2 regions of the Bacillus nitroreducens genome follow, and region 1 is predicted to be linked to the other one. Evidence: riboswitches for the same ligand, from Rfam matches in the RefSeq annotation. Region 1 holds a riboswitch; the other holds the start of a gene.
What was found. A riboswitch is a leader RNA that binds a small molecule or an ion and turns the genes downstream of it on or off. The one in region 1 is predicted to bind S-adenosylmethionine.
Positions count from the first base shown of each region.

Region 2: linked by a shared signal. The riboswitch ahead of ACWPVE_RS18775 (hypothetical protein) and the one ahead of ACWPVE_RS18105 (carboxymuconolactone decarboxylase family protein) in region 1 are both predicted to bind S-adenosylmethionine.

Region 1 is NZ_CAXHYI020000003.1:2,909,594-2,926,562, forward strand. It holds gene ACWPVE_RS18095 (spore germination protein) at 1-1,344, opposite strand, end outside; partial or broken gene ACWPVE_RS18100 (endospore germination permease) at 1,325-2,411, opposite strand; SAM riboswitch class I at 2,595-2,703, shown strand; gene ACWPVE_RS18105 (carboxymuconolactone decarboxylase family protein) at 2,818-3,471, shown strand; gene ACWPVE_RS18110 (ArsR/SmtB family transcription factor) at 3,661-3,990, shown strand; gene ACWPVE_RS18115 (ArsI/CadI family heavy metal resistance metalloenzyme) at 4,052-4,459, shown strand; gene ACWPVE_RS18120 (arsenic transporter) at 4,522-5,820, shown strand; gene arsC (arsenate reductase (thioredoxin)) at 5,833-6,255, shown strand; gene ACWPVE_RS18130 (PadR family transcriptional regulator) at 6,455-6,778, shown strand; gene ACWPVE_RS18135 (HAAS domain-containing protein) at 6,783-7,541, shown strand; gene ACWPVE_RS18140 (response regulator transcription factor) at 7,758-8,444, shown strand; gene ACWPVE_RS18145 (histidine kinase dimerization/phospho-acceptor domain-containing protein) at 8,419-10,512, shown strand; gene ACWPVE_RS18150 (hypothetical protein) at 10,793-11,449, shown strand; partial or broken gene ACWPVE_RS18155 (IS3 family transposase) at 11,846-13,395, shown strand; gene ACWPVE_RS18160 (arylamine N-acetyltransferase family protein) at 13,625-14,401, shown strand; rRNA gene ACWPVE_RS18165 (16S ribosomal RNA) at 14,874-16,423, shown strand; rRNA gene ACWPVE_RS18170 (23S ribosomal RNA) at 16,954-16,969, shown strand, end outside.
Region 2 is NZ_CAXHYI020000003.1:3,044,067-3,061,035, forward strand. It holds gene mmsA (multiple monosaccharide ABC transporter ATP-binding protein) at 1-63, shown strand, start outside; gene mmsB (multiple monosaccharide ABC transporter permease) at 47-1,210, shown strand; gene ACWPVE_RS18755 (hypothetical protein) at 1,409-1,864, shown strand; gene ACWPVE_RS18760 (GyrI-like domain-containing protein) at 1,927-2,412, shown strand; gene ACWPVE_RS18765 (cation:dicarboxylate symporter family transporter) at 2,895-4,058, shown strand; gene ACWPVE_RS18770 (threonine aldolase family protein) at 4,088-5,119, shown strand; SAM riboswitch class I at 5,320-5,420, shown strand; gene ACWPVE_RS18775 (hypothetical protein) at 5,619-5,963, shown strand; gene ACWPVE_RS18780 (acyl-CoA dehydrogenase family protein) at 6,280-7,515, shown strand; gene ACWPVE_RS18785 (hypothetical protein) at 7,517-7,681, shown strand; gene ACWPVE_RS18790 (LLM class flavin-dependent oxidoreductase) at 7,801-9,180, shown strand; gene ACWPVE_RS18795 (acyl-CoA dehydrogenase family protein) at 9,220-10,407, shown strand; gene ACWPVE_RS18800 (substrate-binding domain-containing protein) at 10,486-11,529, shown strand; gene ACWPVE_RS18805 (sugar ABC transporter ATP-binding protein) at 12,085-13,620, shown strand; gene ACWPVE_RS18810 (ABC transporter permease) at 13,586-14,578, shown strand; gene ACWPVE_RS18815 (ABC transporter permease) at 14,571-15,590, shown strand; gene ACWPVE_RS18820 (Na+/H+ antiporter NhaC family protein) at 16,111-16,969, shown strand, end outside.

The DNA.
Region 1 (16,969 bases):
CAGGCTTGATAAATAAGGATTTCCAAAACTTTCTAACGAAACAAGTCCAGTGACAATAATAAAAAAGGCGATGAAAAAACCATACAAGCCAAGAAATGAGGAAACGAATAAAACAAATAATCGTAATAATACAATATTATTTGAAATCGTTTGATTAATTAATATGTACCCTGAGATAACTGTAATTGAAATCACCACTAAACATGAAGGAGAGGTTAAGCCTGCACGAATAGCAGCATCACCAATAAATAAACCACCAAGAACAGCCACTGTTTGTCCAACAGGTTTAGGAAGACGGACGCCAGCCTCTTTAAATAATTCAAATAAAACAAGCATCAAAAATGTCTCAGTCGGGGCGGATAATGGGAGTCCTATGCGAGATGCAGAGATGGTTGCGACTAATGAAAAGGGTAACTGATCAATCTGATAAGAGATTAACGAAATATAAAATCTAGGTAAAAAAATAGTTGTAAGGAGCGCAATGAATCGGAATAGGCGAACAATCCTGATATAAAAAAAACTTTCATGCATGTCTTCAGGTGAAAATAACGTTTGATTAAAATTTGTCGGACCAATTAAACAGGTTGGATTCCCATCTATTAAAATAACAAATCTCCCTTGTGAAAGTGCTCGAACGGCAAAATCAGGTCTTCCTGAATGATCTACTAACGGAAAAAGAGAAAGAGTATGATCAAAAAGTCGTTTTTCAACCTCATAACTACTAATCAGGATGTCTACCTGTATGGATTCAAGTCGTTTTTTAACTTCCTCTAATACAGTAGGATTTATCAGATCATTCATATACTGCAAGACGATTTTTGTTTTTGTTTTTTCTCCGATGGAATATTCAACACTTTTTAGGGTGGATGTTTTTAATCTTTGACGGATTAATGCCATATTATCAGAAATATTTTCAACAAAACCGTCCCTGGGTCCCCTAATGGAGGATTCCAAATTGGATTCTTCAGGACTCCTTTTTGGAAATTTAGAAATAGGAATGAATAAGAGATCGTTTAAATCATGACTGTAAAGGATCAATTCGCCCGAGTACAGCTTTTCTTCGACTTTTTTCTTTCCATTCATTGTATCTTTTAGCTGGGTTACTTCAAGCACATCACTAAGTAAATCAAAGGATAAGAATTTATTTTTTTCCCACACATAATAAATAGCAGGGAAAATGAGTTCGTTGAGTTTAGTCATATCAACTAAATGTGGGCAATACATAAATGTTAACGTGAATTCTTGATACATTTTCTCACTGACAACAATATCCGATGTACCTTCAAACCAAACTTTTAAGTGGTTGATGATATCTTCAATTTTGTTAGTTTGTACTTCCTCCATGCTTTTCACCCACCGAACGTATCAATAGAAATGATAAAAGTAGAATACTGATTTGAATAAAAAGGGAATATGGGAAATAATAATCTTTTAAAAATATATAAAAGGAGTTTGCATCCCAAGGAATATATACACTTAGGAATAAGAGAAAATAAAGGATTGGAAGGATCCACATTTTTTTCTTTTTCTCATTTATCATCTTTGCGATAATAAACATCGATACGCTTATTCGAATAAATGCTCCGGAAAGCCACTGGAAAATCGAGAGAAAATCTAAACGTGTGACGCTATCACCTATTTTTAATAATCGCCACTCCTCATAAGCAGGGTTTCTCAATTTTGCTGCCTCATGTACTCCAAATTCTGTGATGGCTCCAGTCAATGGTCCAAGTATTAATAACACCAGCATGAAGCCAGTTGCGATCAGCCACTTCGCCTTGAGTTTATTTTTGATAAATGGCGTTAAAAACAATAGAAAAATGATATCAAATAAGCCAGAACATGCATACATGATGCCAGTAAGAAACGAGCTGTACCCATTCTCAAAGAGTGGGAATAGCAATTCATAATTCTTATTTGGAGAATTTCCTAATCCAACTAGTAATCCAAAAATCGATACAGTAGGAAATGTTAGAATGGAAATCGTACTTATCACGAGTAAACCCTTTGTCGTTGCATAATAGCAAACCAAACGCGATGATAATGATAAAATCGGGTGTATCAAGGGCATAGTTTCCCTTTGCCCATATATAGGTAAACTTCAATGTAATGATGGCTACAAGTAAAAAATACGAAATGAGTAAGAGTGCGAATAAATTATAAATCCATTTATTCGTGAATTTACTTCTAAGTAATAAATGAATCTCCTCTCGTTTCGTTATTTTTTTATAAAGATAAAAGACAAGTAGGATCCAGAAAAGGAAAGGAACCGCACTGAAAATGACACTTACCCAAGAATCCCTGTGAGAGGTTGATAAGAGTACGGGTATAATCAGAACATGTACCATAAAACCGGTAGACATTAACATCAGGATATATATATGAACTGCACGAATCAGCTTTCCATTCATTGGGAGCCACCTTGTACCTGTATTTCTACTAGGTAGGTTCTACCTTGGAGGAAAATTTTATACAAAATTAGCAAATTGTGTTAGTGTGTTATTCGGAATAATCAAATATCTGAATTGACAAACACTTCCTAATTCATGTAAGATGAAATTATTGTTACATACTACCAAATTTAATACGATTTTCTCTTATCAAGAGTCGGGGAAGGAACCTGGTCCGTTGATCCCGCAGCAACCGTTACGATGTCCGTAGCAAGGTGCTAATTCCAGCAAGCTAATGCTTGATAGATGAGTGTGGATGTCTAGATTGCCCCTTCCTCATCGGAAGGGGTTTTTGATTTACCACAGATAAAAACATAGAGAAGTCGTCTTTATTTGGTGAACAAATAGGGGAATGGAGAGATGATTGATGACGAGTTTGTACAAAAAAGAATATTTCGGAAGACTACCAGAACTAAATAAATATGCACCTAATGCATTTCAATCTTTCATAAAGTTTGATCAGCAAGCATTAGCTGCGGGTAAACTTTCCGTTAAACAGAAAGAACTAATTGCTGTGGCGGTTGCTCATATTACAGGTTGTCCATATTGCATCGACTTACATGTGGGGAATGCGAAAAAGAATGACTCTACGAAAGAAGAAGTAACAGAGGCTATTTTTGTTGCAACAGCACTAAAAGCAGGTTCTGCTTTAGCACACGGTGTTAACGCATTGAATGCGTATGATGGATCTGGCGATGAAGAACTATACAAAGCTGCTTATTTTGCTAGACTGAAAGAATTTGCAGATTTAAATGGTGAGGCATTTAAGGCATTTGTTGATTTTGACACGAAGTCTCTTAAAGCACAAAACTTAACGGAAAAGGATAAAGAGTTAATTGCTGTTGCATGTGCACACACAACTGGTTGCCCATATTGCATTGATATCCATACGAAAAATGCGAAAAAAGCGGGTGCAGACTTAGAAGAAATTTCAGAAGCGATTTTCGTTGCCGTTGCTCTGAAAGCTGGAGCGGCGTTGGCGCATAGTGTAAATGCACTGAATGCGTATGATGAAAAGTAATAATCATTGAATGATAGATTGGTCTTAAAATCGACAGGTGAATGCACTTGTCGATTTTTTATTTAGTTTGTTTCAATGAAGATTCCTCATTTGTCACTAATAAATCAATTTTTTTTGATTTAAGGATTGCTTTTTGATAAGAAATTCATTATGATTTAAATATCAAAAAAATTTGATAAAGGGTGAAATATATTGGAAACTGTTAAACCGACATTACAACGATATGAAAAAAAATTTAAAGCCCTTGCAGATCAAAAGAGATTAGAAATTATGTACGAGCTTAGTCAAAGGGGCCAAACATGTGTATGTGATTTAACGGAAGTCTTCGGGATCTCACAATCAAAATTATCGTATCATTTGAAAATATTAGTAGAAGCAAATTTAATTGAGAAAGAGACAAAGGGAACTTGGAGCTATTACGATATTAATGAGAATGAAGTAAATGGCTTATTATCTGAAGAACTATGCTGTATGTTTAGAAAAACAGGCAATCAAGCAACAAGTAATCGTTGTTGTTAATTTTTAATCTATAAATCAACTTTTTTTGATATAAGGACATAATGAGAGGGAGGCTTGTGTTATGAAGTACGTTCACGTAGGAATTAATGTAACCGATTTGGAAAGGTCAATCGAATTTTATCAAAAAGTTTTTGGAGTAAAGCCTGTAAAAACAAAAAATGATTATGCCAAATTTTTAGTAGACGAGACTAGGTTAAATTATACGTTAAACGTGAAGGATGAAGTAAAGGGTAATCAAGTAAACCATTTTGGTTTCCAGGTGGAAAACGCTGAAGAAGTGACGTTACATAAAGAGAGATTAGAAAAAGAGGGTTTCTTTGCTCGCGAAGAAATGAATACAACTTGTTGTTATGCTGTTCAGGATAAATTTTGGGTAACAGATCCTGATGGGAATGAATGGGAATTCTTTTATACAAAAGAAGAAACTGATATGAAACAGCTTAAAGGAGATACTTGTTGTGTAAGCTAAGTTATAATAGCCCTTTTCTTCAGTAGGAGAGGGTGCTTTGCTATTTATTGGGGGTTTATCAATTGTCAACAACATTGGTTTTAGCACTTATAATTTTTATTTTTACATTACTTTTCGTAATTTGGCAGCCAAAGGGATTAAATATCGGATGGACTGCCTGTGCTGGAGCGATTATCGCTCTTTTAGTAGGAGTCGTTGATATTCAAGATGTATTTGAAGTTATCGACATTACATGGAATGCCACATTATCGTTTGTGGCGATTATTCTTATTTCCTTAATTTTAGATCAAATTGGTCTGTTTGAGTGGGCCGCGTTACATATGGCAAGGTTTGCTAAGGGAAATGGTATCAATATGTTTATCTATGTAAGTTTATTAGGGGCCATTGTGGCAGCTTTATTTGCTAATGATGGTGCAGCGTTGATTTTAACGCCGATTGTTTTGGCGATGGTTCGAAATTTGAACTTCAAAGATCAAATGGTCTTTCCATTTATCATGGCTAGTGGCTTTATTGCTGACACGACTTCCTTGCCATTTGTCGTCAGTAACCTCGTGAATATTGTCTCAGCTGATTTCTTTGGAATTGGTTTTGTCGAATATGCTGTGAGAATGGTTATTCCGAACATTTTTTCACTTATCGCAACGATTGCCGTGTTACTTCTATATTTCAGAAAAAGTATTCCTAAAACATATGACCTATCAAAAGTAAGGAAACCTGAAGAAGCCATTCAGGACCAAACTTTGTTCAAGTTTTCTTGGTTTGTTTTATCGGTCTTACTCATTGGATACTTTACGAGTGAAATGATTCAACTTCCTGTTTCCATCATAGCGGGAGTGGTTGCCCTTCTCTTTATTTTACTAGCTAGAAGAAGTAAAGCTATCAATACAAAAGCAGCGATTAAGGGAGCACCATGGAATATTGTGTTTTTTTCAATTGGGATGTATGTGGTTGTGTATGGATTAGGAAATGCGGGACTCACTTCTGTATTAGCCACTCTCATTCAGTATGTGGCTGATGAAGGGTTGTTCATTGCAACAGTTTCTATGGGGTTTATCGCGGCAATTCTATCAGCGATTATGAATAATATGCCAACTGTCATGGTAGATGCGCTAGCCATTGGAGAAACAAATACATCGGGTGTTATACGAGAAGCACTCGTCTATGCGAATATCATTGGTTCTGATTTAGGACCTAAAATCACGCCAATTGGTTCACTTGCCACATTAGTTTGGCTGCATGTTCTTTCCCAAAAAGGGGTTACCATCTCATGGGGAAGGTATTTTAAGACAGGGGTTATCCTCACGATACCAATATTATTGATTACGTTAATAGGACTATACCTATCATTATTAGTTTTATAAAGGAGAATAACGATGACGAAAAAAATAATCTACTTTCTATGTACAGGAAATTCTTGTCGGAGCCAAATGGCAGAAGGATGGGCTAAAAAATACTTAAATCAAGAGGAATGGATTGTTAAAAGTGCTGGAATTGAAGCACATGGATTGAATCCTAATGCTGTAAAGGCAATGAAAGAAGTAGGAATTGACATAACAACTCAAACTTCGGATATCATTCATCCAGAAATATTAAATAACGCAACATTAGCCGTTACTCTATGTGGAGATGCGAAAGATAAATGTCCTGTTACGCCACCTGCAGTGAAACGTGAACACTGGGGATTCGAAGATCCTGCTAAAGCAGAAGGGACTGATGAAGAAAAGTGGGCAGTTTTCCAACGTGTTCGTGATGAAATTGGCGAGCGAATCAAACGTTTTGCTGAAACAGGCGAATAAGATCAGAACGGTTGACATGGAAATACGAAAATCCTATTGACAAAAATATGAAATAATTTTATACTTAAAGCAACTATTTTGTTAAACAAGGTAGTTGTTTTTTTACTACACTATCTTGTTTTACCAACTACCTACGAATCACAATTATTTTTTTAATCTACTATCTTGTATAACAAACTAGTGGAGGGAGTGTAATGATATGTCGATAAGAAGCCAATTGTTAAAAGGGATCTTAGATGGGTGTGTGTTAGCTGTAATTGAAAAGGAACCTGTCTACGGCTATGAGCTTTCACAAAAACTACTTAATATTGGTCTAGCAGATGTAAGTGAAGGTACCATCTACCCCATATTATTACGGCTTCAGAAAAATGGACTTATTCGAGGAGAGATGCGTCCTTCTGAGTCTGGACCGAATCGGAAATATTATTTTTTGACAGAAGAGGGTCATAAGGCATTAACGATTATTTCTGAAGAATGGGAGCAAATTTCTAAACCAGTGAGTGAATTACTGAAGGGGAGGTAAGAAGATGCTATCAGCAAAAAGTGAGCAATTTATTGACAATCTTAAAATGTATCTGATGATGTCGGGAAAAAATGAAAGAGAAATTACCGAATTGATTGAAGAGTTAACAGATCATCTCATGGAAGTTGAAAAAAGTGGAAGAAGCATCCACGATATTATTGACCAAACACCCGAACAATATATGGCTTCATTAAAACAGGAAATGACAACCGACTATAAAAGGATCGTGAAATTACTTCCTGTCTATTTTTTAGGGATTATTGCCTATTTTCTGATTGGGCCTGCAGTTAGAGGTGAGTTTCAGTTAAACATCATACAAGTCATTGGGTTACCGATTTTAGCTGTATTGGGTCTTGGGGTTTATGTGTACTTTTTACAAAATGCTGGTCGAAAACAATATTCAAAGAAAAAGTTTTTTCTTGGTGGTGTACTAGCTAGCATGATTGTCACAACTTTAGCCATTCTCATCATGCTAGTCAGTACGATATTTGTAGACCCGTTTTTTGTTGGGGGTACGACAGCAGATCTTGTTGTGGTTTTCATTTGCTCCAGTATTTTTATCGCGACGGCGATCTGGAGTAAATCCTGGGTTTCCATTTGGATACCTGTTTTTCTAATCATACCTGATGTGTGTACCCGTTTCACGAATTGGAGTATTGAAAGCATTCTTATAATCAGTATGACATCTTTTGTATTCATGTTTGTGGTTCTTATTCTAACCATTCTCATTACGGATAAAAAGAAGAAAAAAAGGTTGGCCTGAATAGAAAGATGTATAATAGAATAATATTGCACGACGACTTCTTTATTTACTTAGAAGTCGTTATTTTTTTTGTTATCTGGACAGTTACCCATAATGATAAGAAAATCTTAAGAATTACATGTAGTGTTTATTAAGATTTGATTGATATCATTTCCTTATCGTCATACTAAAGGGAGTGATCGACTTGAGAAACACCAAAGGCAGGAGTGGATTTTTATGAACATACTGGTTTGTGATGATGACCAAGCCATTGTCGATGCAATAGCTATTTATTTAGAGAATGAAGGCTATACGATTTTTAAAGCCTTTAATGGGATTGAAGCTATTGAGACGATAAAAAAACATGAAATCCATCTTATTATCATGGACATCATGATGCCAAAGATGGATGGGATAAAAGCAACAATGGAAATTAGGAAGGAAAATAATATTCCATTAATCATGCTTTCTGCTAAATCGGAGGATTATGATAAAATACTAGGCTTAAATTTGGGTGCAGATGATTATATGACGAAGCCTTTTAACCCTTTGGAACTGATTGCAAGGGTAAAATCCCAACTGAGAAGATATACAACTTTAGGGTCACTTGAAACGAAGAGCAGCGTTTATCAGTCAGGTGGACTCATCATTGATGATGAAAGTAAAACGGTCTCGGTTGATGGTGAAGATGTTCATCTAACCCCAGTTCAATATAAGATCGTTAGGCTCCTTACGGCGAATGCTGGGAAAGTATTCACAATCGAAGAGATTTATGAAAAGGTGTGGAATGAGCCATCTTTTAATCCCGAAAATACTGTATCTGTTCATATTCGAAAAATCAGAGAGAAGATCGAAATAAATCCGAAAGAACCGAAATATTTGAAGGTGGTGTGGGGAGTTGGATATAAAGTGGAAAAATTATAGTCATTCCACCCTAACGAAAATTATTATATTTATCATTGCGGTCTTATGTTTTACCGAAATGACCCGAGCGGTTGTGGAGGTAGAGGTTGTAAATGATGGAGAGTTTAGTCGTATTTCCGAAGAAAGTTACCTTGAGAGTAGGTCCTTTGTTTGGGAAAGTGAGAATCTTATCGAGGATCTCAGTATCCTATTAAGCAAATATAAGAACGAAGAACATATTTTAAGTGGGCAAACCATTCGTGATGAAGAATGGATAGAAGCAGAGGAAGAGATCTTTTATTCAAAATTTGTTGAGTCTCAAGGCTATAATCCTGAGCTAGGAAAAGAGAAAAACTTAGAGAATTTTAGAGAAGAATATGCAGATAAACTTACTGAAGTGAAAGAAAAGTTGATTAAAAAAGAGTTGAGAGAGTTTCATGCACTCGTACAGAAACTCGAAAATTATCAACCCTCGTTTTATGCAAGCGACGGTACGAATGTGTTTTCCAACACGTCCATGACGACGAAAGAACAATTTGCAGCCTTTCCAGCTCATATCGTCATTGAAGAGTACAAACGAAATATTTACCCAAGTGAATTTGAAAAAAATAAACATATCTATCGAATCACTGAAAATTTGGACGAAATAGACCCAGAAAACACAGTTATCTTTGTGGGATTTTCGGAATCATTTTTACAACAAAAAGCAGCAGTATGGCAAGAGGGTAAAGAAATTGCGTCTGAGAACTTATACCGATTATTAGGATTTTTAGCTGGATTTATTCTTTCCTTTATATATCTAGTACTTGTTGTGGGGCGAACGTCTTTCCATGATAAGGAGTTACATTTCCGTCCAGTTGAAAGATTGTATAATGACATCAACATCATCATGTTTACTTGTTTATTCCCTCTGTGGATGGTCTTAGTAGATGATGTGTTTGAAAACCTGGTGAACATGTTCATCGTTATCACGATTCCGCTTACCTCAATAGGACTATTTTTGATCCTTTTACTTGTAAAGCATCTGAAAAATAGAACGTTATTCAAACATACAGTGATCTACACACTTATTTCTAAAGTTGTAAGATTCTTTGGGAATGTGTATAAGAGCGGGAGCATTGGTGTCAAAACGGTACTAATTGTCATTGGCTATCCAATTTTAATCGCATTAACGTTTTTCATGTTCCCGATTACAATTGGACTCGCAGCTTGGTTTGCATATAAGAAGGTGAAAAACTTTCAGACTATCCAGCAAGGAATCGAAATTATTAAAGAGGGAAATCTTCACCATCGTATTGAGGTACAAGGTAATGGAGAATTCGCTAGACTTTCCGAAAATGTAAATAGCATTACAGATGGTTTGAAGAAAGCTGTTGATAGTGAATTAAAGAGTGAACGATTAAAAACGGAGCTTATTACAAATGTATCCCATGATATTCGGAATCCATTAACTTCGATAATCACCTATGTCGACCTATTGAAACATGAAAAGGACCAAGCCAAAACGGCTGAATATATCGAAGTCCTTGACCAAAAAGCATATAGATTGAAGATGTTAACGGATGATTTATTTGAAGCATCGAAAGCATCGAGCGGCAATATTCCAGTAGAATTTGACAAAATTGATATCGTGTCGTTACTAACTCAAGGACTTGGGGAAGTAAATGACAAAATTGAAACGATGGGATTAGACATGAAGCTGAATTATCCAGATGAGAAGGTGTATGTGACAGCTGATGGAAAATTATTGTGGAGATCCATCGAGAATGTCTTATCCAATATCTTTAAATATGCATTGGAACGCTCAAGAGTTTATATCGATATCGAAGATCTTGGCAATGAAATTCGTATCAGCTTTAAAAACATCTCCGCCTATGAGTTGAATATCTCGGCTGATGAATTAATGGAACGCTTTAAAAGAGGCGATGAATCCAGAACCAGTCCAGGCAGTGGTTTAGGACTTTCGATTGCGAAGAACCTGATTGAGCTTCAAAAAGGCTCATTTACGATTCATGTGGACGGAGACTTATTCAAGGCGATGATAACTCTACCAAAGCATCGAACAGAGAATGAAGAAAGTGGTATTTGAAAAAAGGAATAGGATAGGACGAAAATACCTATTCCTTCAATTAGAACAAACATGTCTGTACAAAAAACTGTACGAGTGGAACGAAGAAAATAGAGCATTTCTCATAAGTAGGAATGCTTTTTTATTTGAGGTTTTGTAGATATTTAATAATAATTTATTAGTATTTATTAAAAATTTATTGATTCACAATAAAAATTTACTTATAATCAGCTTTGTAAAATAGCGTACCTTACTATATGAATAGGCTACATTTAGTCGCAAGAAAGGGGAGAGGAATGTAGTGAAAACGAAGTGTACGAACAAAAAAACGGTATATGTTTTATTGACGGATACAGGAACATTATTTACAAAAATGATAAGGTGCTTTACAAATGCACCTTACAATCATGTATCCATCGTTTTTGATGAAGAGCTTAATGAAATCTATAGCTTCGGGCGAAAACACCCGAAGAATCCACTTTTTGCAGGCTTTATACGAGAAGATATCTATTTCGGAACATACCGATATTTTCATAATACGAGATGCTTATTAGTAAAACTTGATGTTACAAACAAGGAATTTATTCGGATGAGAAAAGTGATCCAAAGATTCACTCATAAAAAAGAACTATATTCTTATAACTTACTAGGACTCATTGGTGTAGTCGTACAGCGCCCAATTCGTCCACGAAACAAATATTTTTGTTCACAATTTGTTGCAGAAGTTTTCGAGAAAAGTGGCGTCCAACTATGGGAACTTCCTTCTGCACTAGTCACACCAAATGATTTCCTAGAGCATCCACGATTTGAATCAGTGTATGAAGGGAAATTATATGACTATCCTTTATTAAATCAAGACTTGCTCTCAATTCTTCCTTTACATCATATGAAATTACAGAAAGTTCCCTATGAACGTACCCAATTAAGGAAAAGAGAAGTAATGAAAGAAGTGATTTAGGATTTATTAGTTGAAACTGTAAAAGAAAAAATGAATTGACATATCATAGAATGCAAAGGGGGATATCGAAGGATGTCCTTTTTTTGGTTTCTTTTTTAGGTTTGAAAGGATGTTTTAATATAATCTCCTATAAGATAAAAAATGGTGACAGCAACATAGAATAGAAGTCAATGGAACTATTTTTTTGGCAGAACTACTGAAGTCAGGTAATATAAAACTAGAGAAAGTCGGAGTAAAATGGAGTGTAGCTTTTTTTCTGCACTTTGTGATGTAAATACGGGAAACTAATTTGAAAAATTGTTGTACCCAACTTTACTCAGAATCCCCCTCTGTTAGAATAGATGTCGTAGGGAACTTTAGTGTATAGTTTAAATAAATACACGGAGGTTGATCGACATGAAAAATAATAATGGCAAACGATATTCTAATGAAGAAAAAGCTGCAATCGTTAAGAGAATGATGCCCCCTAATAATGAATCTGTAGGCCGATTAAGTGATGAGTTGGGTATTACTGAACCTACACTTTACAAGTGGAGAAAGGAAGCAAGATTAGCTGGAAATCCCACACCTGGAGACGGTCAAAATTCTGAACAATGGAGCAGTGAAGATAAGTTTCTGGTTGTGATGGAAACATATTCACTGAATGGTGCAGAGTTAGCGGAGTATTGTAGAAAAAAGGGTCTTTATAAAGAACAAATTGAAGCATGGCGTGATACTTGCCTTAACGCAAATGGCAAGCAATCTAATCAAACAAAGCAATTGAATCAAGAATTAAAAGAGGAGAAAAAACGAGCAAAAACATTAGAAAATGATTTGCATAAAAAAGAGAAAGCGTTGGCAGAGGCTGCAGCTTTATTATTATTAAGAAAAAAGGCCCAAGCGATCTGGGGGGACCAAGAGGACGAATGATCAGCCCGTCAGATCGCGCACTAGCAGTTGAACTCATCCAAGAAGCTAATCAGAATGGTGCGCGATTAGCCCTTGCGTGCAAAGAATTGAACATAAGTGTACGCACCTATGAACGCTGGGTTTCAGGGGGAGGAATTAAAGAGGATCAACGCCCCCATGCGATACGACCGGAACCAAAAAACAAGCTAACGAAAGAAGAGAAAGAAAAGATTGTAGAAGTTGTTAAGCAGGAAGAATTCGCTGATTTACCTCCTACTCAAATTGTGCCGAAGTTGGCTTACCAAAGCGTTTATATTGCCTCTGAATCTAGTTTTTATCGTGTGCTACGTGAACAAAAGATGCAAAACCATAGAGGAAGAGGTAAAAAGCCGGAACGGAGAATTCCAGAAAGCCATCTAGCTAAAGAACCTAATCAAGTTTGGACCTGGGATATTACCTGGTTAAAGGGGCCAGTAAAGGGTTTGTATTACAGGCTCTATATGATAATAGATTTATTTAGTAGAAAGATAGTTGGTTGGGAGATTTGGGAATCAGAGGAAGCTAAGTATGCGGAGGAATTGATAAAGAGAGCCGTGCTTAGTGAAAAAATTCAAGGGAAGCCTCTTGTCCTTCATTCTGATAATGGAAGCCCAATGAAGGCAGCAACTTTTCAGGTTTTACTTGAAAAATTAGGAATCCAAAGTTCGTATTCAAGGCCACGTGTAAGTAATGATAATCCTTATTCCGAAGCAACGTTTAGGACATTAAAATATCGCCCTGAATACCCATACAACGGTTTTGAAACAAAAGAAATAGCACGAGAATGGGCGCTTAAATTTGTCCATTGGTACAACTGTATCCACCTACACAGCGGAATAAACTTTGTGACTCCAGAACAGTGCCATACAGGGGTCTATATAGATGTGCTCAATAAACGAAAGGAAGTGTATGAACAAGCGAAACAACAGCATCCAGAACGTTGGTCACGTTCGACGAGAAATTGGGATCCGCATAAATCAGTAGCATTAAATCCAATGAAGGAAGAACGCGAAAGTTGAAGTATAAAATTTATCCTCAACTCAAAATTGCCCCTTTGCCCTTCTCAAAAAAGAACAGAATGTATTCTGTATTTTTTTGAGAAGGCCACCAAGCGAAGCGCGGTAGATAATGAATTAATTATATACACTAGTAAACAAGGAAAATACGACAATTATCTTGACAAACACCGGAATCTAGAAAACTAACCTTTAAATAGGAAAGAATAAAGTCATAGTGGAGGCAATCTATATGAGTGAATTGAATACACTATTTCGTAAAAGAATCGGTATTCCAGAACATGAGAAGTTGACGTTTGAATCGCTTGATGACATTCTCGAAAAAACGGCGAATACCATTCCTTTTGAAAATCTATGTATTATCGAAAAGAGAACGAACGATATCAATAAAGAAAACCTAACAAAGAAAATCTTAGTCAAACATGAAGGTGGTCTTTGCTATGAATTAAATACCCTTTTATATTATTTTCTAGTTGATAATGGGTTTAACGTGGTTATGACCCGTGGTATTACTTATAATCACATGAATCAAGAATTTTCTAGAGCTGGGCGAACGCATGTGACGATTCTTGCAACTCATGAGGAGCGAACATATTTAGTGGATACAGGATTCGGAGGAAATTTGCCATTAAAACCTGTACCTTTAACAGGAGAAACTGTAACTTCAAATAATGGAGAGTTTCGAATAAAAAAAGTAAATACTGAACATGGAGATTATATTCTGGAAATAAAACTAAGACATAAAGATGCGGATTTTAAAACAGGATTTGCTTTTGATAGCAAGCAGATAGTGTCAGATATGTCTGAGGTCAATGACGTTCAGAAAATCATCGTTGAGCACGAAGGCTCTCCATTCAACAAACATCCCTTAGTCACACGACTTACACCCAAAGGAAATGTTACCTTAACAGACACGTCCTTTACACAATGGATTGATGGCATCGTCACAAAAGAGGAAATAGATAAGACCAGGTTTCAAGAACTATTGGAAGAGCATTTCGGGAAGTAAATTGAATAATTAAAGAGCTTGCACTTCCATAAACTGCGAGCTCTTATTAAGTATTTTTTTATCGTGTTCTTTTGTAATAATGAGTGAAATCTTACTTTGGCATTTAAAGATTTAACTAAAAAAGACATCAGGAACATAGTAGTAAATAATATAGTAGAAACATGCATTTTGTAGGTTCAGCAAGAGACGTAAATCATGATGATTACTTTTTAAGTCAAAAATTTTACCAAAACTTGTTATTGATTAATAAGTACTGGAATGATATTATAATTCATGTCGCTTCGAAACAACGAAGTGTTGAAAAAGAAATGTTGATATGATTTTATTATTATGTTAATATAATTTAGCGGTCGGGATGAAATATTAAAAACACTTTATATGAATTTACGACTAAAAAGTTCTTTGAAAACTGAACACAATACAAGCGTCAACGTTAATTCTAAGTAACAAAACTTATTGAGCAATCAATACTCTATTGGAGAGTTTGATCCTGGCTCAGGATGAACGCTGGCGGCGTGCCTAATACATGCAAGTCGAGCGAATCTAAGGGAGCTTGCTCCCGAAGATTAGCGGCGGACGGGTGAGTAACACGTGGGCAACCTACCTGTAAGACTGGGATAACTTCGGGAAACCGGAGCTAATACCGGATAACATATGAGTCCACATGGTCTCATATTAAAAGATGGCTTCTCGCTATCACTTATGGATGGGCCCGCGGCGCATTAGCTAGTTGGTGAGGTAACGGCTCACCAAGGCAACGATGCGTAGCCGACCTGAGAGGGTGATCGGCCACACTGGGACTGAGACACGGCCCAGACTCCTACGGGAGGCAGCAGTAGGGAATCTTCCGCAATGGACGAAAGTCTGACGGAGCAACGCCGCGTGAGCGAAGAAGGTCTTCGGATCGTAAAGCTCTGTTGTTAGGGAAGAACAAGTATCGTTCGAATAGGGCGGTACCTTGACGGTACCTAACCAGAAAGCCACGGCTAACTACGTGCCAGCAGCCGCGGTAATACGTAGGTGGCAAGCGTTATCCGGAATTATTGGGCGTAAAGCGCGCGCAGGCGGTCCTTTAAGTCTGATGTGAAAGCCCACGGCTCAACCGTGGAGGGTCATTGGAAACTGGGGGACTTGAGTGCAGAAGAGGAGAGCGGAATTCCACGTGTAGCGGTGAAATGCGTAGAGATGTGGAGGAACACCAGTGGCGAAGGCGGCTCTCTGGTCTGTAACTGACGCTGAGGCGCGAAAGCGTGGGGAGCGAACAGGATTAGATACCCTGGTAGTCCACGCCGTAAACGATGAGTGCTAAGTGTTAGAGGGTTTCCGCCCTTTAGTGCTGAAGTCAACGCATTAAGCACTCCGCCTGGGGAGTACGGTCGCAAGACTGAAACTCAAAGGAATTGACGGGGGCCCGCACAAGCGGTGGAGCATGTGGTTTAATTCGAAGCAACGCGAAGAACCTTACCAGGTCTTGACATCCTCTGACACTCCTAGAGATAGGACGTTCCCTTCGGGGACAGAGTGACAGGTGGTGCATGGTTGTCGTCAGCTCGTGTCGTGAGATGTTGGGTTAAGTCCCGCAACGAGCGCAACCCTTGATCTTAGTTGCCAGCATTCAGTTGGGCACTCTAAGGTGACTGCCGGTGACAAACCGGAGGAAGGTGGGGATGACGTCAAATCATCATGCCCCTTATGACCTGGGCTACACACGTGCTACAATGGATGGTACAAAGGGCAGCGAAACCGCGAGGTTAAGCCAATCCCATAAAACCATTCTCAGTTCGGATTGCAGGCTGCAACTCGCCTGCATGAAGCCGGAATCGCTAGTAATCGCGGATCAGCATGCCGCGGTGAATACGTTCCCGGGCCTTGTACACACCGCCCGTCACACCACGAGAGTTTGTAACACCCGAAGTCGGTGGGGTAACCGTAAGGAGCCAGCCGCCTAAGGTGGGACAGATGATTGGGGTGAAGTCGTAACAAGGTAGCCGTATCGGAAGGTGCGGCTGGATCACCTCCTTTCTAAGGAAAAAGTCGAAAAGCGAAGGTGACTGTTCAGCTTCGAAAAGTGCTGGAATTTCTGAAGGAAAAGTCAGTAGACTTTGACAGAAGAAGTGAAGCAATCTCGAGAGGCTAGGAACCGTAGCTAGACAATAGAAGTTCTACGAACTTCATAAAAAAGACGTTTTGTATTGTGGTCAGTTTTGAGAGTGCTTTTTGTACTTTCAAAGGTCGATTTTTGCCTTTCGCAAAAATCAATTGTGCTTGCGTCTGCAATATTAGTCAATGATGATTAATTCCTCAGCGCAAAGCTACATGAAGACTATTCACTGATGTAAATCACGATGTGATTGATGTCAGTAACTTCGTTCTTTGAAAACTAGATAACGTAACAAAACATTCATTGAAGTAAGTTCTTTAAAACTTATAGGCGCATGAGAAGCGAAAAGTTCGAGGAACTGATGGAGGAAGCACCGGAGCGTATTTAACGGTACGAGAGGATGCTGACGAGAGCAGTGACGAAGAAATTTGAAGCTTATCGAAGCCGAACAGGTTAAGTTATAAAGG
Region 2 (16,969 bases), 130 kb from region 1:
CAGGAAAGCGTCATGCGTTATATGACGGGAACAGGAGGGACGAAACGTGCAAACTCTAAGTAATTTATTTCGCAATAATATCCGGGAATATGGAATGATCATTGCACTTGTATTCATTGCAGGGCTGTTTTGGATCTTAACAGATGGAATATCCTTTAGTTCATTAAACCTAACCAATCTTATCTTGCAGAATGGATTTATCCTCGTCCTGGCAATTGGAATGGTTTTAGTTATTATTACAGGAAATATTGATTTATCTGTCGGTTCCGTTGTCGCCATTGTCGGCGCAATTGCAGGGGTACTCATGATCAATCACAACGTACCTGTATGGGCAGCGATCCTTCTATCGCTTTTAGTTGGGGCCATTATTGGAGTGTGGCAAGGTTTTTGGATCGCATATGTAGGGATCCCATCCTTTATTGTGACCTTGGCCAGTATGTTAATTTTCCGAGGATTGACCTTGTATCTGTTAGATGGGAAATCACTTGCGCCATTTCCGAAATCATTTGAGGCGCTAAGCGGTGGATTTTTACCAGCGATTGGTTCTGGAGACTTGCACTTACTAACGCTCATATTATCTATTATTCTATCAATTGTACTGATTTATATGGAATTTAGGAACCGTAAAAAACAATTATCATATAACCTTGAAGTAAAACCATTATGGCTATCTGTCACAAAACTTGCCTTATTAATCGCCGTGATTAACTGGTTCGCTTACCAATTGGCGTTAAACAAAGGTATCCCAATGGTATTAATCATCGTCATTATTCTTATCGTGGTGTACACTTTCGTCATGAATAACACCGTCATGGGACGTCATGTATATGCAACAGGCGGGAACCAAAAAGCGGCTGATTTGTCTGGGATAAAAACAAAGCGAGTCGTATTCTGGGTATTTGTCAACAACGGAGTGATTGCTGCATTAGCTGGTTTAATGTTTGCTTCACGTCTTAATTCAGCCACACCTGCAGCAGGTAACATGCTTGAACTCGATGCGATTGCCTCCGTCTTTATCGGTGGTGCATCCATGGCAGGAGGCGTAGGAACGGTCATCGGTGCCATTGTTGGTGGACTCGTAATGGGAATCATGAACAACGGAATGTCCCTCATCGGAATCGGAATCGACTGGCAACAAGCCATCAAAGGCCTCGTCCTCCTCTTCGCAGTAGGATTCGACATCTACAACAAAAACCGCGCAGGAAAATAGTGAAACAAGGGGACGGTTCTGTCGTTCCCCTATTTTTTTCCATTTTCAAGAGTCTGAATTAAATTGTGAATTTTTGAAACTTTCTCGTTAACTTTTTCGTACTTTTTATAAGGTAGGGGTATGAGGTGACAAATAATCAAAATCGTGTTTCGTTTTTGAAGAAACCTAAGTTTTGCGTCACTTAACGGGGGATTGTTTATGAACAAGAAGGAAGTTTTTACGGCGATTGCTATAGTGATTATTTGTGTGGGTTACTTCATTAATGAACATTCAAAGAAAACGACATTTGCTGAAGTTTTGGAGAATGTAATGGATGAAGAGGAGATTGTAGAACAAATCACGATTTATGATCAACCAAGGCTTGTGACAAAAACTGTTACAGCTACAATAACGGATAATGAATTAATTGAAAAAATGTTAAAGCAAGAAATAAAGTTAAAAGAGGTTGACACACGAACACTTCCACCGATCCATACTACTTTAGTCATTCAAACGGATAAAGATTCATATGAAGTAGGCCTGGATGATATGAGCATAATGGTAGGTTCTGTAAGGTATGTGGTAGAAGGATGGAGCGATAATTGGAATTTGATAATCTTGAGAGCAGGTTTGGATTGGGAAATAATAGAATATACTCCTTTTAATTGGAGGTGAGTGCCATTTAGATGTTCGCGAAAGAGAAAATGTGCAATTATAAATGAGAGTGAGGAATTAGAGTGCGCTATGAAATTTTGTCTTTACCCAGCTATCGTGCAGTCGGATTAAAATGGGAAGGGACATTCTCTGAAATTGTGCCTTATTTAAAAAATGTCATTCGACAAGCAGAAGAACGTGCCAAAGAGTTAGAAGACAAATTAAACCCACATGTTCAGCTAGGATTATCGTATCATGTAATTGAGAATGGCTTTGTGCACTACGCCGTGTACGAAGTAAATGATCAACAAGAAGTTCCTGATGGAATGGTAGAAATTGAAGTACCTCAATTGACGTATGTGAAAACCACACATAACAAAGGCGAAGATATCAAGCGGACCTATACGGATTTACATAATTGGTTATTGAATAGTGAGTATAAAGCATATAGAGAAGCGGGTGTAGAGTACTTTGATAAATATATGCCCATAAAGCATGAACGATATCCACTCGATCGAGATCCCACTGATCCACACTTTGACATATATATCCCGATCGTAAAGAAGTGAAATTCCTCGATACTCATAGACTTATTCACGGTCGTCTTTACTGGTGTGGCGCTATAAACGAAAGGCAAGTTGTGTTGGACAACTTGCCTTTTTCAATTGCCCTAAAGATTTGTGAACTTTAACTTCTTTAGTGTAACAAGAAGAACTACACAGCCAATTTGTCCCACAACTATCGAACCATTGCTTTGCTCTTTGCCCTGATTCTGAATCTAGAAATGTAAAAAAATAGGGAAACGCTAGAACCGTCCCACTGTTTCTTTCATATCCTCTTTTGTTCGTTCATACAATGTATATTAAAAACTTCTCATAGTTTGGGAGAGTAGATGCCAGATTTGTCATATAGCCTTAATCTCAGATAGATCATTGTTTGTGCCATCTGGTATCGTTTTCTAGTTTGATATTTTTCTAAAGGTATCAACTGAACTGGTATGTAGTATCTATCTGATACTGAATACAACAAAATAAAGAAGGGGGAAATGTGTATGCCGAAGTTGGGACTTATTCCGAAGTTGATTCTAGGTCTACTGATTGGGATTGGGATTGGTTTTTTAGACATTGATTGGTTGATTCGATTAACAGAGACAGGCAGGGTGTTATTAGGTGGATTAATCAAATTTATTATTCCTCTTATCATTATTTCGTTTGTAGCTGCCGCCATTTCAGAGTTTGGGAAAAAGGCAGGGAAGTTATTAAGCTTCACTGTTGGGATTTCGTATATTGATACCATCATCGCATGCGGGTTGGCAGCTGGTGTGGCTTATCTGGTGATTCCGCTTTTTGCCATTGACTCAAGTTCAGGAGCAGATGCAGCAGCAATTGGTGCACCGTATATTGAGATTGAAATGACTCCAATTATGAGTGTAATGAGTGCCTTAATCCTTGCTTTTATCCTAGGTATTGGAAGTACGGTTGTAAAAGGGACAACTATTAAGAATGCGATAGGTGAATTAAGAGATATCGTTACCCTATGTATCAATAAGATTATTCTTCCGATTCTCCCTTTCTTTATTGCGTGTATATTCGCTGGAATCACTGCAAAGGGAGAGCTGTTTTCTAGCATTGGAATCTTTGGAAAGATGCTACTTTTAATTATCATTTTGCAGTTTGTCTGGTTATTTATTGAATACTCTGTAGCTGGGTTGATATCAAAAAATAATCCTATTCCGATGTTTAAGGCGATGATTCCTGCTTATTTTACAGCATTGGGTACAATGTCCAGTGCAGCGACATTACCTGTAGCCTTAAAACAAGCCAAAACGGTTCCTTACATGAAAAAGAGTATTGCAGACTTTGTAATTCCATTATGCAATACCGTTCATCTATCAGGTGCTGCCATGGCGATTACGATTAGTGCATTTACTGTCTCGCAAATGACCACGGGCCAATTACCACCAGTAGGTGTAGTGATTTCATTTATCATTTTATTAGGCATTATCGAGGTTGGTGCTGTCGGAGTTCCTGGTGGTTCAGTGCTAGCGGCGTTGGGAATCTTGCAGTCTTCTCTCGGGTTTGACGAAGCAGCATTAGGGCTAATGTTAACGTTATTTATGATTCAAGATAGTTTTGGAACAGCTACCAATGTGGTAGGAGATGGAGCTATTAGTATGGTCGTAAATAAGTTTTTTGGAAAAGATGAAGCTGTATAAAAAAGTTACAAGGAAAAAGGAGAATATTAGTGAAACGAATCGATTTACGAAGTGATGCTGAAACGATGCCAACTCAAGAAATGGTAGAGGCGATAACAAAAGCGAAGCTAGGCGATGATATTCTTGGCGAAGATCCGACAGTCATTGAACTGGAAAGGCTCGCTTCTTCTATGCTAGATATGGAAGATGCGATGTTGACAATCTCGGGTACAATGTCGAACCAAGTAGCGGTCATGACGATGACAGAACGCGGCCAAGAAGTCATCATGGGGAAGGAATCCCACTTATATAATCTTGAAGTAGCAGGGTTAGCTGCACTTTCTCAAGTCCAAGCGCGAAGTGTTTCCGTAACAAAAGGGGTTTATGATATAAACGAAATAGAAGAATCCATTCAACCTGTTGGAATTCAAGCAGCGGAAACGGGACTCATTTGTTTAGAAAATACCTATAACTTAAATGAAGGTTCAGTTGTCCCCCTCGAAAATATGAAGGACATAAAAGAAGTGGCAAAGCGAAATGGAATTCCTGTCTATTTAGACGGTGCTAGGCTCTTTAATGCCGCAACTTACCTAAATGTGCCAGCCTCGGTCATTTGTCAATATGCGGATGCAGTACAAATTTGTTTAACAAAGGGGTTAGGTTGTCCAATCGGCTCAATCTTATTAGGACCAAAGACCTTTATTCAAAAAGCAAAGAAAATACGCCAAAGATTAGGCGGAGGGATGAGGCAAGCAGGTATCATTGCGGCACCAGGAATCATTGCGCTTCAGAAAATGACAAATCACATGCAGAACGATCATCAATTAGCCAGTCATTTAAGTGACGGACTATCCACGATTCCAGGCCTAAAACTGCTCTCAGAACAATTCCAAACGAATATCGTATCCATTGAAATTGTACAAGAAGGCTGGGATGCCGATCGATTAGTGGATCTATTAAAATCTAGAAATATCTTAGTGAAGAAAATAGGCCCTAAAAAAGTGCGAATGGTCACACACCACCAAATCACGAAAAAAGACATAGATGCGGTCCTAAGTTACCTAGTAGAAAACCTAGGGTAGGTAGTAGAACAGGGGGAACAGGGGGACGGTTCTGCTGTTCACCTATTTTTTTACATTTTCACAAATGTAGGTCCTGACCGCCTGTATAGTAAGGAGGATTGGAATTCTCCCTATCCTACACTTTCATATTTTTCTGAAAAGGTAGTTGACAATGTTTTTAATATGGCTTATATTGTAAATTAATTAAATAATGAACAAATTACTTATCAAGAGAGGTGGAGGGACTGGCCCGACGATACCTCGGCAACAGGCTTTATAGTACTGTGCCAATTCCAGCAAGCGTATGCTTGAAAGATAAGGAGAGTAAATAGGACGAATCCATTAACCTCTTCTTATTTTGAAGAGGTTTTTTATATTTTTACTCGATTATAACCGAAAATTTAATATGTAGAATTGCTGATTGGACCACCAAAGGCACTGTGAGAATGTATATTTTTTCAGTGCCTTTGGTTTTTTTATTTTTAAAAACAAGAGAAAACACAAAAGGAGGACACTCATCATGGAAAAAGCATTACATGTGCATAACATTCGTATTAAAACAATAGGACATGATACATTTTCACAAAATGAATATCTGAATTTACCCGATTTGCAATTTTATAAATGGTGCAATGATCAGTATGGGGTAAATCGAGGTGTTTTTAATACAATCGATAACTGGTTTTTTGAAAATGGCATTATCAACATTCAACATCGTCGTATCTATCTTTTAGCATTTCTAGATCACACCTTGGAAGAAGGAATGAAGCAGGAACATGAAAAATTTATTCGATTTGGAAATGGAGGATTAACTAGACAGCTTCAGAAATTTTTCACGCCGAAAAAATATCAGTTTATAAAATGAAGAAAATTAGAAAATTGCATATCTGCCGATTAGACAACTAAAGGCATCTTTCTTTTCATTCAAGACGTGGGAAGTGAGGTGTCTTTTTAATTTGAAGAAAAAGTTTCGTTCTATGATTCAGTGCGATTCTGTATCGCACTAAATCTTACTATTCCGATGCGATTATTTAAAATAATTCGAAATTCCATACCGTAGAAAGAGCAAACTGAACCATTTAAAGGGGGTGATGCAAAGCCTCAATAAGCAGCAAGTAATAAAAAATGTACGATTCGTTTCACCAAATATTATTTACATGAAACCATAAGGAGGAAAAGAAATGACAGTAACATTAGAAAAAGTAAGAGGTGTATGGGGGAGTGCCCCTAGTAAGAACTACGAACAATTGGCATCAAGATTCCGAGGGGTTTTTCAACAAATACGAGAGGGTGCCGTTCAACGAGAAAATGAGAGAAAGCTGCCTTTTGAGGAAATCCAATTGCTAAAAGAAGCAGGATTTGGAGCAATTCGGATTCCACGTGAAGAAGGAGGCTTGGGAGCAACACTTCCAGAGTTATTTACTCTTCTGATTGAATTAGGAGAGGCAGATTCGAATATCCCGCAAGCACTGCGGGCACATTTTTCTTTTGTTGAGATGGTATTAAATTCACCAAAGGGTGAACAAAGAAGCAAGTGGATAAAGCGTATTTTAGACGGAGATCTTGTTGGGAATGCGTGGTCTGAAGTCGCTGGCGCGAAGGCTGGCAGCTTCTTAACAAATGTAACGAGAGGAGAAGGAGACCAGTTATTTTTAAACGGTACAAAATACTATTCAACAGGTACGATTTATGCCGATTGGATTCTTGTTTTGGCAACCCGTGACGACAATCATATCTTTGCGGTTATCTCAAGATATGCAAAAGGCGTAGACGTCATTGATGATTGGAATGGCTTTGGACAAAAATTAACAGCTAGTGGAACAACACGATTCACAGATGTTTCGATTAAGGAAGAGGAAATCTTAACAGAGGAGTTTAATGCGCAATATCTAGCTGGCTTTTTCCAAATGATGCATTTGGCAACTCTTGCTGGGATTGCCCGTGCAGCAGCAACGGATGTTTCAAAAGCTGTAGCAGAGCGTCAACGAACATATACACATGCAGCAGGTGCTCGTCCAAGTGAAGATCCACAAGTGCTACAAGTAGTTGGAAAAATACATAGCTTGGCTTATGCTGCTGGAGCCATTGTTGTAAAAACAGCCGAATCGTTACAACAGGCATATGAAGTCCGTCTATCTGGAGACGTTGAAAATGAAGAAGTGCTCAATGATGAGGTGGAAATTGAAGTTTCACAGGCTCAAACGGTGGTCAGTAGCTTAACACTTGAAGCATCAGAATTATTGTTCGACGCATTGGGTGCTTCCGCCACCTTACAAACAAAGAGCTTTGATCGCTATTGGCGTAATGCCCGAACACTAGCATCACATAATCCTCTTATCTATAAAGAGAGAGTGGTCGGGGATTATGCGGTGAATCAAACACGCCCACCTTATGTATGGCATGTTGGGAGGAGTTAAAATGTTGAAAATTTATAGAGTGAAAAATATTTTTAGCCGAGTAATCAAACTGTTCTTTTGGAAGATCCCTATTTTCTTTTTTAGACTCTCATCAAATAGATTATTGCTTTCTGATTGGAAAATCCCATCCCAAATGATTGGTGAAACGGGAGTTGACGTTAGGTAGGATTTAAAATTCCTGCGGGAAAGTGTGAGACTTGAGACCCCGCAGGAACAAATGTATAACGGAAATCACGGTGTGAAAGGGAACTAGCATTCATTTTTAATCATAATGGAGGTAAAAAAATGCCAAAGAAAAGAATCTATTTAAATGCATTTGATATGAATTGTGCGGGTCATCAATCGCCTGGATTATGGACGCATCCAGATGATCAATCATCGATTTACAAGGATGCCGAGTATTGGGAATACCTTGCTAGATTGTTAGAGAAGGGTCGGTTTGATGCCATCTTCTTGGCAGACGTTTTAGGAACATATGATGTGTATCAAGGTTCAAGAGATGCTGCGGTACGTCAAGGGGCACAGGTGCCTGTCAACGACCCTGCTTTTGTTGTCCCTATTATGGCACGTGCGACAAAGCATCTAGGATTTGGCCTCACCGCATCAACAAGTTATGAGCACCCTTATTCATTTGCAAGACGGATTTCCACACTAGACCATCTTACAAAAGGAAGAATAGGTTGGAATATTGTCACTTCCTATTTAGATAGTGCAGCTAAAAATCTAGGGCTTGACCAGCAAATTAATCACGATGAACGCTATGACATAGCGGATGAATATCTTGAGGTTGTCTATAAATTATGGGAAGGGAGCTGGGAGGATGGAGCGGTTCGTTTAGATAAGGAAAAGAAGATTTATACGGATCCAACTAAAGTGCATGATATTAACCATCATGGCAAGTATTTCAAGGTACCAGGTGCTCATCTATGTGAGCCATCACCACAACGAACACCCGTTATTTTTCAAGCAGGTGCCTCGAAGAAAGGAAGGCAGTTTGCGGCGAAACATGCGGAACTTGTATTCATTAGTGTTCCTACGGCTCCGATTGGTCAAACGTTTGTCAAAGCCCTACGTGAAGAAGCGAAAAATGCGGGGAGAGATCCAAACGAGATTAAAGTTCTTTCATTATTTACACCGATTGTTGGACGTACAGAAGAAGAAGCGTACGCAAAATTTGAAGAGTATAAAAAACATACGAGTTATGAAGGTGGATTGGCTCTCTTTGGGGGTTGGACGGGTGTGGATTTATCTCGATACAATCCAGACGACAAGATCGAATATATCAAAAATGATGCGATTCATTCAGCCCTTGAGACATTTACAAAAATAGACCCTGAAAAACAATGGACCGTGAGGGAGGTAGCGGAATTTGTAGGAATTGGCGGAATCGGGCCAGTTGCAGTAGGGTCACCTAAACAAGTAGCGGATGAGATGGAAAAATGGATAGAGGAAACGGATGTAGACGGATTTAATATTGCGTATGCTATTACACCAGGTACATTTGAGGATTTTGTAGAATTGGTCATTCCTATACTACAGGAACGCGGACTTGTTAGAAAAGAATATGTGGAGGGTGGCTTGCGTAAAAATCTATTTGGGAATGAACAATTACCAGACCATCACCCAGCTCGCCAATACCGTAAGCTAACCACCGTTCAAGTGTAGAAATAATACTTTTTGAAACGAAAAGAAAGAGGGAGAGAGATGGTCGAAACCATAACAAATCAACCAACTGATTATCTAAAAACAGCACAATTGCTGGCACAAGAATTCTCAAAAGATGCAGCAGAGCGGGATAAAATTGGAGGCACTGCGAAAGTTCAACGCGATGCATTACGTAAATCAGGATTATTAAAGATTCTAATTCCAACTGAATATGGAGGCAGCGGTCAACCTTGGTCTCTCGTTCTTCGTATCGTTCGTGAATTGGCAAAAGCAGATGCGGCACTCGCGCATTTGTATGGATATCATTTTTTACAACTTGTGACTCCTCATTTTGCAGGTTCCAAACAACAGAAAGAATACTTTTACACCGAATCAGCAAAAAATAATTGGTTTTGGGGAAATTCAGCAAATCCGATCGAACCTACGTTAATTGGAAGAAAAGATGGAAATGGGTTTATTTTAAACGGATACAACACATTTAGCACTGGTGCAAAGGACTCTGATCGTCTATTAGTTTATTGGATCGATCAAGAAGAAAATGACAAGGTTTATGTTGGTTTTATTCCGACTAATCAAATCGGAGTAATTATAAATGATGACTGGGATGGAATGGGTCAAAGGCAAACAGATAGCGGGTCGGTCACTTTTGAGAATGTGATTGTGGAACCACATGAAATTCTGGATAAATCGGTGTCCGCAGGAAAACCATTCTCTACGTTTGATCCGATCTTATCGCAAATTATCTTAGCAAACGTCATTGTAGGAAGTGCGGAGGGAGCTTTAAAGGAAGCGCGTAAATACACAATTAATAAATCACGACCATGGTATCTATCGAACTATGAAAAAGCAATCGATGACCCTTTTATTCAACGTCGCTATGGCGAGTTTTGGATCAATGTGCAGGCAGCTGTTCAATTTGTGGAAATGGCGGGTGAAAAAGTAGACGAAGCCTGGGAGAAAGACCAGTCGTTAACATACGTAGAACGAGGTGAAACGGTTCTTTTTACATCTGCCGCAAATGCATTTGGAACAAAAATTTCCTTAGATGTTACAAGTCATATCTTTGAAGTGATGGGAGCAAGATCAGCAACCATTAAAAATAATTATGATCGATTCTGGAGAAATGTCAGAACACATTCACTGCATAATCCAATCGAATATAAAAGAAAGAATATAGGTCAATGGTTCTTACATGGAGAGTACCCAACACCAAGTAGCTATTCGTGATAGTAGTAAGTGAAATCGAATAAAAAGTAACACTCATCAAAGATGGTTGTTGCATATGACCGAGGGGGAAACGAAAAGGTGAAGAAGATTATTCTATTTTTATTTATTCTAGCGATGTTCGTTGTTTCAGCATGCTCTAATCAGACAGAATCTACTGGTGAGGTAAAATCTGAGACGACTAATAGTAATCAAGGAAAGGATTCTGGTGTCAAAAGCGTGATAGATGGAAAACCTGTACCATCTCTTGAAGGAAAAACAATCGGAGTAGCCGTTATAGGAACAGATCATAACTGGGATCGCCAATCATATCAAGGGCAAATAGACAGGATTAAGGAATTGGGTGGGACTCCGATTGCTGTCGATGGGGAACGGAATGATCAAAAACATATCACAGATATTGAAAATTTAATCATCCAGAAGCCAGATGCAATCATTAAGCAACTTGGTGATACAAGTGTCTATAAACCTGTCCTGAAAAAAGTTCATGATGCAAATATACCACTATTTACAGTTGCCCACGATAGTGAATATAGCATTACAAATATCTTGTCGGATGATTATTATGCAGGTGAGGTATTAGCACGTCAAATGTTTGAGGATATGGGAGGAGAAGGGAAAGTCGCCGTTTTTCATGGTTTTCCAGGCGTTCGGGTATGTGAAATTCGTTATGACATGTTGAAATATGTTGCGCAAGATTATCCGAATATTGAGTTTATTGAACCAGAACTAATTGATGTCATACCAGGAACAATCGAAGATGCGCGTAAAAAGGTAGAAGACCTCCTAGTGAAACATCCTGAAGGAAGTGGTATTAAAGCGATTTGGGCAGCCTGGGATATTCCAAGCATTGGAGCAGCTCAAGCGGTTGATGCAGCTGGACGGAAAGATGTGAAAGTCTATGGTGTTGATGGTGACCCAACTGCAGTGGATATGATTGCTGATTCAAATAGTTCCTTTGCGGCTGACTTTGCGCAAATTCCATATCAAACAGGGCAATCCGCAATTGATATCGTTGCACGTTCACTAGCTGGGCAAGAGGTTCCAACTAAACTGTACGATGAAGGGTTTCTTGTCACAAAAGACAATGCCGAAGAATCGAAGAAAATTTTATTTAAAGAATAGTAATATTGGTGATTCGGCGCAAATCGCAGGTGTGGCGGCGCAAAAATCGGGGTAGTTGGCGCAAATCCCAGTTGAGACGGTGCAAAAATCGGGGGATGGCGCAAATCCTAGGTGTGGCGGCGCAAAAATCGGGAGTGACGGCGCAAATCCCAGTTGAGACGACGTAAATTTCGGGTGACGGCGCAAATCCCAGGAGTGACGGCGCAAATCCCAGGAGTGACGGCGCAAAAATCGGGAGTGACGGCGCAAATCCTAGGTGTGGCGGCGCAAAAATCGGGAGTGACGGCGCAAATCCCAGTTGAGACGACGTAAAAATCGGGTGAGACAGCGCAAATCCTCGGTGTGGCGGCGCAAATCTCAGGTATAACGCCGCAAAAATCGGGGTAGTTGGCGCAAATTCCAGTTGAGATGGTGCAAAAAATTGGGCGATGGTGCAAATCCCTAATGTCACGACGCATACCCCAAGTGAACCTGCGTGCTTTTAGGATTATAAAGAGAGGATAGTTGATGCTATCCTCCCCAAAATTAATTTTTCATAAAAGGGAGGTTTGGAACATGAGTGATGAGTTTGTATTGGAAATGAAAGAGATTCAAAAAGAATTTCCAGGTGTAAAAGCTCTTCAAAATATTCATTTTCAGCTGAAAGAAGGAGAAATCCATGGACTCATTGGAGAAAATGGAGCTGGTAAATCGACGTTAATGAAAATTTTAGCTGGGATCTACAGTCAAGACAGTGGAGAAATACGTTTTCTCGGTAATCTCCAAAAGGTGCTAACACCAAAGATTGTTGAACATTTGGGAATCCACTTCATTCACCAAGAGCGACATGTTGTCCCGTATTTGACAGTCGCTGAGTCCTTATTTTTAGGGATTGAAAATAAGTTTGCTTCTTTTCGATTGATTAAGCGACGAACGATGGAAAAGGAAGCTGAAAAAGTATTACTTGAAAAAGTGGGCGTGCGTTTATCTGGGAAGAAACTAGTGGGTGATCTTTCTGTAGGAGAAAAACAATTGTTGCAGATTTGTCGCGCTTTGCTTCAAGATCCAAAAGTTATCGTATTCGATGAACCAACCGCTGTCCTGGCTAAACGTGAAGCGAACCAGTTATTTAATATCATTAAGGAATTGAAGCAGAAGGGAATTTCGATTATCTATATCTCCCATTATTTTGGAGAGATTCTAGATATTTGCGATCGAATTACAGTATTACGGAATGGAAGCAATGTGAAAACGACAGAAACAAAGGGATTAACAATTGAAGATATAGTGTATTTCATGACAGGCAGACGTATAGGGAGTGACACTCCAACAAAATCCCGTCAACTAGGAGATGTATTACTAAATGTGAAAGATTTCACTCATTCCCAACAATTTCAGGATGTAAATTTTCAAATTCGGAGAGGGGAAATTGTGGGAATTACGGGGCTAATGGGTTCGGGATATTCGGACCTAGGGCTGTCAATCTATGATGACTCAAATATAACGAAGGGCGTTGTTGAATTTGAAGGAAAACGACTATCCAAGCATAATCCTGAAAAGGCAGTATCACTAGGGATGGGATATATCCCTGAAGACAGGCGGCATCTAGGAATCTTACAAAATATGTCAGTGAAAGAAAATATCACTCTTACAAGTTTGAAAAAAGTGAGTAAGGGTGGAGTGATTAAAAGGAAAGTAGAACGGGAAAAGGTTGACGTTATGATTGATCAATTGGGGATTCGTACACCAAATCAAGAAACAACGATTAACTACCTTAGTGGTGGAAATCAACAAAAAGCCGTTTTAGCAAAATGGTTAAGTAGTAACGCGGCGTTATATATTTTAAATCAACCAACCGCTGCGGTTGATGTCAGCACAAAAGCAGAAATATACAATCTTATTACACAAGTAGCAGAAAATGGTGCAGGGGTGCTCTTAATCACACAAGATCTCCAGGAATTGGTTAAACTAAGCGATCGGATTTTAGTCATGTACCGCGGAGAAGTAGTGAGAGAATTTGAGAAAGAAAACGTGACAACAGATCAAATTATGGTATCGATGATGGGAGGGAGTATGGATGAGTCAAGTAGCAGTATCGAACAAAGCATTTAATATGAATGGACTACTAAAATATAGTGGCTACATAGCCTTCATTCTGATTGCAGTCTATTTTACATGGAGTTCACCTGTGTTTTTAACCCTTCATAATGTGAAAAATATTCTCTTGCAATCAAGCGCATTAGGGATTGTGTCATGTGGAATGACGGCAATTCTAATTGGTGGAGGAAATCATGTTATCAAAGGAGGTATTGATTTATCATTAGCCAATAATCTTGCCCTAAATGTTGCAATTACTGCTGTTCTGATCAATCAAGGGTTTTCGATTATAACGGCTTTTTCCGTCGCTTTCTTGTGTAGTGTACTAATAGGGATCATAAATGCATTTTCGATTATTAAGTTAAAAATCATTCCTCTCTTAAGTACGTTAGCTATGATGTATTTACTTCAGGGAATGGTGTTATTAATTACAAATAACACCGTTGTAAATGTGACGGATCCCGTCATGATTTCATTGGCGACTACGGAAGTTTTAGGATTACCTATCCAAATTTGGATTTTCGCGATTATTGGCGGTACATTGTACATTCTATTTCATCACTCTATTTTTGGAAATTGGGTTCACGCCATTGGAGGCAATTCACAAGCTGCAATAAATGCTGGGATCAATGTCACGTTAATCGTAGGATTGACGTATGTGATTGCTTCTATCACGGCAGCAATTGCAGGACTATTAGTATCGGCTCGTTTATCGGGAAGTGTACCAGGAATTGGGGATTTAATGTTGTTAGATGTGTTACTTGCGGGATATATGAGTGCGATTTTTTCCCGTTTATCTATTCCTAATATGACAGGGGCCATTCTAAGCGCTATTTTTGTTGGAATGCTATCAAATGGTTTTACGTTAATCAATGTTCCGACCTACTGGGTGTATGCAATAAAAGGTGCTTTAATATTGTTGGCCGTTTCCATCACAACCATCCAGCAAAGGAGAGGAACTGTTCATGGCTAAGTTAGTAGTAAAAAACAGTGTACATCAAAGTCCAGTTCTACGTCTTGGAAGTAACACCTTACATTATAGTACTCTCATTGCCTTATTATCTGTTGTTTTCATCTTCTTTTTCACGGTTCCTTCTTTTCTAAGCATGAACAATCTAGCCAATATATTGAGTCAATCAGCAGTACTAGCGTTGGTCGCGATTGGTTTATGCTTTATCGTTACATCAGGAGGAATCGACCTATCCATCGCTGTATCTTTTGATCTTGGAGCTATGGTCGCTGTGATTGCCTTACAGTCTGGGTTAGGGTGGATTCCAGCGATATTATTAGGACTAACGGCGGGGGCAACGGTAGGCCTGTTTAATAGTTTTTTCGTAGTGAAATTAAAAATAAGTGCCTTTCTAGTAACGCTTGGAACCTTATTTATCGGCGAAAGTATCGAAAAAATTTTCACAAGAGGGGGAGAACCGATTTATTTGCCAGGAATGGACGAAGCATTCCAGTTTCTAGGGCGTGGTAGCTTTTTAGTTTTCGAGTCAAGTACAGGAGCAGTAGCGAATTTCAAGTTTTCGATTCTACTAGCTCTCTTTATAGCAGTAGTGGCCCATTTTACGTTGAAGAGAACGGTGTATGGTCGGAAATTATATGCCATCGGATCCAGTCAAGAAGCGGCGAGGTTATCAGGGATACCAGTTGGTAGGTACACCATTTATGCATTTGTCATTACTGGGGTGATTTGCGCTTTAGCGGGAATAATCGGTTCCTCTGTACTAACAGCCTTTACACCTTTAAGTGGTAGATATTATCTAATGGATGCCATCGGTGCTGTGTTTATTAGTAGTACGTTAAGTAGGCAAGCGCGTGTCAACATACCTGGAACAATCATCGGCGTCTTGTTTTTTGGAATTGTCGCAAATGGCTTGAACCTAATGGGGATTAGCTATTACTGGCAAGGTGTAGTGAGGGGGATCTTAATCTTCCTCATACTTGCAGGGAATTCGATAATTACAAATAAAAGAAAGTAGGTGGGAGAAGGTAAATTCGCCCCCGTTGGGAGTATCACGAACGATAAGAACAGGTAAAGCAGCCAAATCCTTTATGGATAGTAAGAGGCTTTACCTGTTTTAATTTTTTTAATGAATGTTATCCTTTGGTAACAATTTTATTTTCAAAAGAGAGAATGAATCTGTTACAATGTGTTAGTGATTTTTTCTATATATCGTGTCTTACTTTTATTATCTAAAGAGGAGATAGAATCCATACTTTTTCTTACAGAAGATAACTGGATGATGAGTGTGGTATCTATACAATTGTAATTAATAGACTATGACCAATTTTGTACTCCGCAATTTTTGGATTTCTTGTCTTTTGCCCGCGAATGCCATTAAATTTTCCGTATCAATATCAATCCTTCATTGTTGGATGCTAAGCGTAATTCAGGACAGTCATAATGAAAAAAATTAAACTCAACAATATTTGTTTTTTCATTTTATTAAACCACACTATGAAAGAAGAGTGTAAAGTGTATGTTTTGGAGGTAGTACATTGAAAAAAGGGAATCCATGGGCGTTAATCCCATTTCTTATATTTTTGGTCTTATTTATTGGTTCAGGGGTTATTACGGGTGATTTTTATACCTTCCCTGTGATTGTAACGATTGCGATTTCAGGAGTTGTCGCATTGGCAATGAATCGAAAAGAACCGTTTGCGAAAAAGGTGGATATTTTTTGTCAAGGAGCAGGAAATGTAAATGTCATGCTCATGGCTCTGATTTTCCTTTTGGCTGGTGCATTTTCAGCTGTAGCACAAGGAATGGGGGCAGTGGACTCCACTGTTAACTTTGCTTTATCGGTTGTTCCACAAAACCTTCTAGTAGTAGGGTTGTTCATCATTGCCTGTTTTATTTCTTTGTCCATGGGGACTTCGATCGGAACGATTGTTGCACTGGCACCGATTGGTGTTGGGATAAGTGAACATATTGACCTTTCCATAGCGTTAGTCATGGCGGCGATTATTGGTGGCTCGATGTTTGGCGACAATTTATCCTTTATTTCAGATACAACAATAACCGCCGTTCGGTCACAAGGAGCAGAAATGAAGGATAAATTTAAGGTGAATTTTTGGATTGTGTTGCCAGCTGCCATTGTAACGTGCATTATTTTAGCGGTGTTCACAATGGGTGAGACCGCACAAGTGGAGCATGTAAGTTATAATTGGCTAAAAATTGTTCCTTATGTATTTGTTATTATTTTTGCATTAGCTGGAATGAATGTTTTCATAGTTCTAGCATTAGGGATCGTTCTCTCAGGGGCTATTGGCTTAGCGGACGGTAGCTATCAGCTCATGAACCTGTTCCAAACGATTGGTGAAGGAATGGCAGGCATGTATGAAATGGCCTTTCTTG